Linked DNA regions of Blastopirellula sediminis. Each later gene encodes a partner of the first gene's protein in a complex. Links are inferred from orthologs where the notes say so. Each region holds a gene or a part of one and is shown on either strand. Other genes may lie near its edges. The genes, in order: secY and LOC68_RS28805.

Region 1 (3,297 bases):
CCAACCTTGCAACCGGTATCGAGGCTGACGATGTCCCCTTCGACCAACTGCCGCTGGCCAGGCATGCCGTGAACCACTTCTTCGTTGACCGAGACGCAAGTCACCGCGGGAAACGGCGTCTTGCCGGGATAGCCTTTGAAGAGCGACAACGCTTCGTGCTGGGCGAAGACATTCTCAATCGCGGCGTCGATTTCGGCGGTTGTGACGCCTGGCTTGACGAGAGCACCGGCGGCTTGATGCGCTTCCCAGACGACGAGGCCCGCTTTGCGCATGAGCCCGATCTCGCGGGCCGATTTCAGAGTAATTGGAGGCATGACTCAAATCGCGTTAGGCGTCGTCGCCAGTCTGCCCACCGACTTCATCGACGATGGCCTTGATTCGATCGAAGACTTCGGAGGGGGTTCCCATGCCGTCGACGTGACGCAAGATTCCCTTCTGCTGGTAGTAGTCGAGCAGCGGCGAGGTCCGCTCATCATAGATCCGCATCCGTTTGCGAATCGTGTCGGGCGTATCGTCGACGCGACCTTCTTTCAGCGACCGATCAAGCAAGCGGCGGAAGAGCTCTTCTTGATTGACGTCGAGCGTCAGCACAAGGTTGAGATCTTTGTTCTGCTGATGCAGATACTCGTCCAGCGCCTTCGCCTGACCGATGGTGCGGGGAAAACCGTCGAGCAAGACGCCACGCTGACAATCAGAGCGATCAAGCCGCTCGCCGACGATCTGCACGACGATCGGATCGGGGACCAATTGGCCGTGATCCATGTGCAGCGACGCCAGCTTGCCTAACTCGGTCCCGCGTTTCTTGGCGTCTCGCAGCATATCCCCCGTAGCGACGTGGGGGATATTCAGATACTCAACCAAGTTTTGAGACTGGGTGCCTTTGCCGACGCCAGGAGGTCCAATAAAGATTAACCGCATTATTGCATCATTGACGTGATCAACTCGGTGGCGGGCCGGCAAGGCGCGGCGTAATAGGAAGGCAGGTCTGCGGCGGGATCGGCGGAAGCGCCGAGTTCCCCAAAACTACGCTTCCAACAAGCCCTTATAGTTTCTCATGACGAGGTGGCTGTCAATCTTTTGCACCAGGTCAAACGCGACGCTCACGGCGATCAAAAGCCCCGTACCGCCGTAGAAACTCGCGATCATCGGACTGACGCCCATTCCGGAGGAAATAAGCGTTGGAATAATCGCAATCACGACCAGGAAGCTGGCGCCGACGTAAGTGATGCGAACCATCACTTTTTCCAAATATTCCGCAGTACGGCGACCCGGACGATAGCCCGGAATAAACGAACCGAAGTTGCGGAGGTTATCGGAGACGTCTTTCGGATTGAAAGTAATCGCAGTCCAGAAGTAGCAGAAGAAGTAGATCATCACGATGTAGCAGAGGTTGTAGATGAACGACGACCCCTGACCGAAGCTGCGGGCCAATTCATCGTAAACCGAGTTCCCCGTCCAGCTCGCGAGAGCCTGGAAGATGATCTGCGGGAACATGAGCAAGCTGCTCGCGAAAATGATCGGCATGACGCCCGCCTGATTGATGCGGAGCGGCAGGAACTGCTTCGTACCCCCGTAGACCTTGCGGCCGCGGACGTGCTTGGCGCTTTGGGTCGGAATCTTGCGCTGAGCCTGGGTGATGAAGACCACCCCGGCGACGACCAGCACGAAGAGGACCACCAAGGTGATGATCGTTTCCAGACCGTACTCGCCCGGCGAGAAGTTGGTCAACTGGAAGGTGGAGTTTTCCAACAGGTCGAGGCCCGCCATCGGCATCTGGGCGACGATACCGGCCATGATCAACAAGCTGATGCCGTTGCCGATGCCGTACTCGTCGATCTGTTCGCCCAGCCACATCAGGAAGATCGTACCGCTGGTCATGATCATGACCGCGACGAACTGCCAGCCGAGCGTTAATGTTGGATTGTCAGCACTTACCCAGAAGGCGGAATTCACGATCGTCTCGCCGTCAGCGCCGGGTAATAACATCATCCGGACGTAGACGAAGCTCTGGATCAAACAGAGAACGACGGTCGCGTACCGGGTATATTCATTGATCTTCTTGCGGCCGGTCTCCCCTTCCTTCTGCAGGTCCTCGATCGGCTTGTAGACCGTACCGAGCAGCTGGAAGATAATCGACGCCGAAATGTACGGCATGATCCCCAGACCGAAGATCGTCATCTGTTGCAGGCTGCTAGCGCTGAAGACCGACACCTGTTGCAGGAACTGCGAGAAGGTGTCGTTCTGTTCTGCCGATTGACGGGCGATCGCATCGGCGTCGACCATCGGCAGCGTGATCTGCCAGCCGACGCGATAGATGGCTAGCAGAAACAGGGTGAGCAGAATCCGCTTACGCAGTTCCGGAACGGTGAATATGACGCGGATCTTTTCCCACATGGTTCCGTATCCAAATCGACGGAACCATGTTCGGCAAAATTCGCTTTCCGCCGTAGTTCCGTGCGAGGCAGTTGCAATGAAAGACAGCAGTATAGATCACCGACTACGGTCGGCGATAGATTACTTCTTCGCTTCGCGAGCCGCTTTCTTCTTTTCTTCCACAGGCGTTTTGCCCGGGATGATCACGCACGAGCCGCCAGCGGCTTCGATCTTTTGTTTGGCCGATTCGCTGAAGCGGTGAGCCGAAACGGTCAGCTTCTTCGTCAGGTCGCCGGTTCCCAGCACCTTCAGTTCGTCATAGCGACGCTTGGCCAGCCCCTTAGCACGCAGAGTGTCCGGGGTGACTTCTTCACCAGCGGCGAACTCACGTTCCAGGTCGGCGACATTGATCGCGACGACGGTCGGAGCGAACTGGTTGAAGAAACCTCGCTTCGGAACCCGACGAACCAGCGGCATGGTACCGCCCTGGAAGATCGGATTGCGCGAGTAACCGGCACGGCTCTTGGCGCCCTTGTGACCGCGACCCGAGGTCTTACCGTGGCCCGAACCAGGTCCGCGACCAATACGCTTGCGTTTGCGGTTCTTTTGGACACCGCTGTGAACTTCGTTGAAATCCATTAGAGGGCGACTCCTCGCAGGCGTTGAATGTCATCTCGAGTGCGCAACTGCTTCAGACCTTCGATCGTGGCTTTCACCAGAATGACCGGGTTGGTCGAGCCGAAGCTCTTCGTCAATACGTCATGGATGCCGACCGCTTCGCAGACGGCGCGGACGGAAGCGCCCGCGATGATCCCGGTACCCGGACGAGCCGGAACCAAGACCACTTTACCGGCGCCGTAGCGCCCAACCACTTTGTGCGGAATCGAGCCGTTGACGACGTTGACCGTCGACAGCGAACGTTCG
Region 2 (4,567 bases), 2.0 Mb from region 1 along the record:
GTCAGGCGACCTAAAGTGTTGAGGAAACTGGCGTTTGGTCGAGTCGCAGCTTGCAGATAGGGCTGACTGGATGATTGTTTCGGGGAGCCGCGAGCTTTTCAACCGCAGGAAGCGCGAAGTCGCGATCTTCCTGCGCTTCTACAACTTGGGGCAAAGATTGTCCCGATTTGAGCGAAGAGCCCAGTTGGCCCGGGATCGAAGCGCGGTTGACCGGGTGATATAATCCTTATAAGCTACCCAGCGGAAAGGGTTTGCGCACATTTTGCCTGCGCAATTCATGTCTTCTTCGGGACATTTTCACCTCTAACCTTTCCCTATTTTTAGACCCGACATAAGCAAAGCGACCGATGGAGCTTTTGGAACGGATTTGGGAGCAGATTTGCGCGTTTTTCGGCGGGCTGCTCGGCGGTTTTGAACGACTGATCACGTCGATCTTCGGATCGTCGAACGCTCGGTACGTGAAACGACTGCAATCCAAAGTCGACGCAATTAGTGCGCTCGAATCGAAATACGAAGCGATGACCGACGACGAGCTGCGCGATCAAACGCGGCTCTTCAAGCAACGTCTTGCCGCCGGCGAAACGCTCGACGATCTGATGATCGAGGCGTTTGCGGTTTGCCGGGAAGGTGGGAAGCGTTTCCTCAACATGCGCCACTACGACGTGCAGATGCTCGGCGGGATGGTGCTGACTTCGGGGGCGATCGCCGAAATGGTGACCGGGGAAGGTAAAACCCTGGTCGCGACGCTACCGGCCTATCTGAACGCGCTGGCAGGGAAAGGGGTGCACGTCGTTACGGTGAACGACTACCTCGCCCGCCGCGACATGGAATGGATGGCGCCTCTTTATCGCGGTCTCGGCCTGACGGTCGGCACGATTCAAAGCAACATGCCGGTTCGTCAGCGGCAAGAGTCGTACTCGTGCGACATCACCTACGGTACGAACAACGAGTTCGGCTTCGACTACCTGCGCGACAATATGCGCCCAGCGGCGCGCGGCGACGATCGCTTCCCGAAAGATTGGCAGCAATCGCAAGGTCGCTTGCACTTCGCGATCATCGACGAAGTCGACAACATCTTGATCGACGAAGCGCGGACGCCGCTCATCATCTCAGGTCCGGCCAATCAAGACAAACAGAAATACGAAACCGCCAACGACATCGCGCGTACGCTGAAGAAGGACGTTCACTTTGAAGTGAACGAAAAGGATCGCAGCACCAACCTGACCGACGAAGGGGTGCGCGAAGCGGAACGTCTGGCGAAGGTCGAAAGCTTCTACACCGCGGGCAACATGGAGTGGCCCCACCTGATCGACAACGCCCTGAAGGCGCACTTCCTCTACATTCGCGACGTCAACTACGTCGTCGAAGATCGCAAGGTGATCATCGTCGACGAACATACCGGCCGTAAGATGGATGGTCGGCAATGGAGCGACGGGCTGCACCAAGCGGTCGAAGCGAAGGAAGGGGTGCCGATCAAGGAAGAGACGCAGACGCTCGCCACGATCACGCTGCAGAACTTCTTCAAGCTGTACGACAAGATCGGCGGTATGACCGGTACCGCGATGACCGAAGCGAGCGAATTGTGGAAGATCTACCAGTTGGAAGTGATCGCGATCCCGACCAACCGGACGATGCAGCGGATCACCCATCCCGACGTGATCTACATGTCGGAGAAAGAAAAATACGAAGCGGTCGCCGACGAAATCGAGCGGTTCCACAAGTGGGACGTCCTCGAGATGAGAGACGGCAGCGAACGCTGGGGCCATATCCTTCGTGAAGACGATAGCGTCGTCGTCTTTGAAGAGAAGGGGAGCAAAGGGAAGCAGGAATTCCCCCGCTCGCAGATTCGCCACATTCAGAAAAAGGGACGTCCGGTTCTGGTCGGTACCGTCTCGATTGAAAAGAGCGAACGGTTGTCGCACCTACTCGAACGCCGCGGCGTTCGTCACCAGGTCCTCAACGCCAAGCAGCACCGCCGCGAAGCCGACATCGTCGCGCAAGCGGGCCGCATCGGATCGGTGACGATCGCCACCAACATGGCTGGTCGCGGTACCGACATCATCCTCGGCGGTAACCCCGAAACGCTCGCTTGGGCGCAACTGCAAGACAAATACCCGACTCGTCTGGAAGTGCCGGACGAAGAGTGGGACGCGCTGATCGCCGAGATCGAAGGGCGCGAAAAGATGAAGGAAGAAGGGAAGGTCGTCCGCGAGTTGGGCGGTCTGCATGTGATCGGCACCGAGCGGCACGAGTCGCGACGTATCGACTTGCAGCTACGCGGTCGTTGCGGTCGCCAAGGCGACCCCGGCAGCAGCCGCTTCTTCCTGTCGCTGGAAGACGACCTGATGCGGATCTTCTTTGGCGAATGGATTCGCGGCTTCCTGATGAACATGCCCGGCGGGATGAAGCCTGGCGAAGCGATCGAAAGCCGAATGGTGACGCGCCGCGTCGAAGGCGCCCAGAAGAAGATCGAAGAACGCAACTTCGACATTCGTAAGAATCTGCTCGAAAGTGACGAAGTGATGGACGAGCAGCGCAAGCGCGTCTACGGCTTCCGTCAGCGGATTCTGGACGGCGACGACTGCAAAGAGCTGATCCTCGACATGGTCGAGCGGCAGATTGACCGTTTCGTCGACATGCTGCTGGCCAAGGATTACGGCGTCGAAACCTTCGCCCGTTGGGGCGGCGTCGAACTGTCGTGCGAACTCGATCCTCGCGACTATCGCGGTCTCGACATCAATGCCGCGTCGGAGCACGCTAAGGACGAAGCGGAACGTCAGGCCGAATCGAACGTCATGGCGGCGATTGACGAAAACCTGCCGGGCGAAGAAGAAGAGTCGGAATGGAACTGGCAGGCGATGGCCCGCTTCTCCAATTCGATGTGGAAGACCAACTTCAGCGATCGCGACCTGAAGAAAGTGGGCCGCGATCATGTCGATACGCTGCTGGTCGAAAAGGCCCGCGAACAGATCCAGAAGATCGACCTGTCGGAAGGGGCGAAGTTCCTCGATCCCGACTTCGGCTACAAGAGCCTGGCCGGTTGGGTCCGCTACAAGTTCGATTTGCAAGTTGCGGTCGAAGACCTCCGCGATAAGAGCAAAAAAGATATCGCGGACATGATTCTGGAGAAGGCGAAAGACGCCTACGAACAGAAGGAATCGCAATACCCGGTTCTGGCGGGGATCTACAAGTTCAGCGACAAGAAAGATGGCCGCTCGCGTTTGGATCGCGAAGCGCTCGTCGATTGGGCCGCGCGACGCTTTGAGATCAACATCGACCTGGAAGACATCAAGAGTAAGCAGCGCGAAGAAATTCAAAGCCTGCTCGAAGAGAAGAGCCGCGGGCACATCCAGCAAGCGGCCGAAAAGCTGCAGAAGGTCCGCGACAAGGTCGCTTCGATCTACGAATCGGGCTCCGATAGCCAAACGGTCTCGATGGTGAGCGGCGGCAACGGCAAGCTGAACTCGCTGTCCGATTGGATTCGCTCGACGATCCAGAAAGACGTCGATCCGGATGAACTCGCGTCGCTTGATCGGGCCGAACTCGAAAAGCGTTTGATCCGCGAAGTCAACGAACGCTATCGTCCGGAAATGACCCGAATGGAACGGAGCGTCTTGCTGGAACTGATTGATTCGATCTGGAAGGATCACCTGCTAGCGATGGACCACTTGAAGAGCGCCGTCGCGTTCTCCGGTTACGCTCAGGTCGACTCGAAGGTCGAATTCAAACGCGAAGGTATGCGTTTATTCGAGACGATGTGGCAGTCGATCGGCGAGCGGGTCACCGACCTGGTCTACAAGATCGAAAGCTTGAACGAAGACTTCGTCAGCTCGACCTGGACCGAAACCGAAGCTCGTCACGACGAAGCCGGCTCGGCCGCGGCCGAAATGGCTCGTCAGCACGAATCAAGCGAAGGCTCGACCGGAACCGAACCGGAAGTGGTCGAACCGATTCGTAACGCCGGCAAGCGGGTTGGACGTAATTCTCCTTGTCCCTGTGGGAGCGGGAAGAAATACAAAGATTGTCATATGGGCAAAGACCGCGGAGTTACGTAGCATACCTGCCGATAAACAGAGTGCGGAGCCGGCCGGCGCTCCGCGCTCAGTTCCCTCCTGAGAAACGCCCTTCGATCGGCTCACCTCGAAGCGGCGTCGCTGAAAAGCAATAAGAGCCCGGGAAAGGATTCCCCATGGGTTGGTTACTCAACATCATCTATCTTGGCGCTCTCACTGCGGCCATGCCGTTTTTCGCCTGGTCGACGCTGGTGCGCGGACGTCGCCGCGGCGGTCTGTTGCAAAAGTTCTTTGGCCTGGTCGCCGTTCGTAAAGGGGATCGTCCCTGCGTCTGGCTGCATGCGGTCAGCGTCGGCGAAGTCAATCTGCTAGCAACCATCATTCAGGCGGTCCGCAACCAATCGCCCAGCGTTGATATCTACGTCACCACGACGACCAAAAGCGGATACGAATTGGCGCGGGCTCGCTATGACGATTGCGTCGTCAGCTACGCGCCGCTCGATTTCACCTGGGCGGTGAAGACGGCGCTTCGCCGCATTCGCCCGCAGACGTTG

What was found.
Region 2: the proteins of secY (region 1) and LOC68_RS28805 are in contact, whole or in part, in a crystal structure (PDB 3DIN), measured with the Thermotoga maritima proteins. The link is inferred for Blastopirellula sediminis from one-to-one orthologs. Residues at the interface, in WP_004081795.1 of Thermotoga maritima: Glu108, Gly109, Glu110, Glu111, Ala236, Glu237, Arg238, Arg239, Ile240, Thr241, Ile242, Gln243, Tyr244, Ala245, Arg246, Arg247, Val248, Thr249, Gly250, Arg251, Arg252, Val253, Tyr254, Gly256, Ala257, Ser258, Thr259, Tyr260, Leu261, Pro262; in WP_004082002.1 of Thermotoga maritima: Glu261, Ala262, Arg263, Lys300, Ala301, Arg302, Thr303, Ile304, Ile305, Leu323, Tyr324, Asp325, Pro326, Val329, Ser330, Tyr333, Ile336, Lys340, Phe345, Val349, Glu363, Phe364, Tyr374, Ser375, Gly376, Gly377, Glu393, Ile395, Thr482, Ser483.

The regions. Positions count from the first base shown.
Region 1 is NZ_JAJKFT010000010.1:230,879-234,175, forward strand. What follows is about bases 210-3,194. They hold secY (preprotein translocase subunit SecY), read right to left. Parts: upstream 2,395-3,194; coding sequence 1,024-2,394; downstream 210-1,023. Other genes in these bases: map (type I methionyl aminopeptidase), read right to left, coding at 210-314; LOC68_RS12385 (adenylate kinase), read right to left, coding at 328-918; rplO (50S ribosomal protein L15), read right to left, coding at 2,515-3,012; rpsE (30S ribosomal protein S5), read right to left, coding at 3,012-3,194. Outside these bases: more of map, read right to left, coding at 1-209; more of rpsE, read right to left, coding at 3,195-3,297. UniProt on the Escherichia coli protein: The central subunit of the protein translocation channel SecYEG. Consists of two halves formed by TMs 1-5 and 6-10.
Region 2 is NZ_JAJKFT010000010.1:2,260,804-2,265,370, forward strand. The notes cover bases 1-4,255. They hold LOC68_RS28805 (preprotein translocase subunit SecA), read left to right. Parts: upstream 1-347; coding sequence 348-4,055; downstream 4,056-4,255. Other genes in these bases: LOC68_RS20825 (3-deoxy-D-manno-octulosonic acid transferase), read left to right, coding at 4,190-4,255. In the rest of the region: more of 3-deoxy-D-manno-octulosonic acid transferase, read left to right, coding at 4,256-4,567. UniProt on the Escherichia coli protein: Required for protein export, interacts with the SecYEG preprotein conducting channel.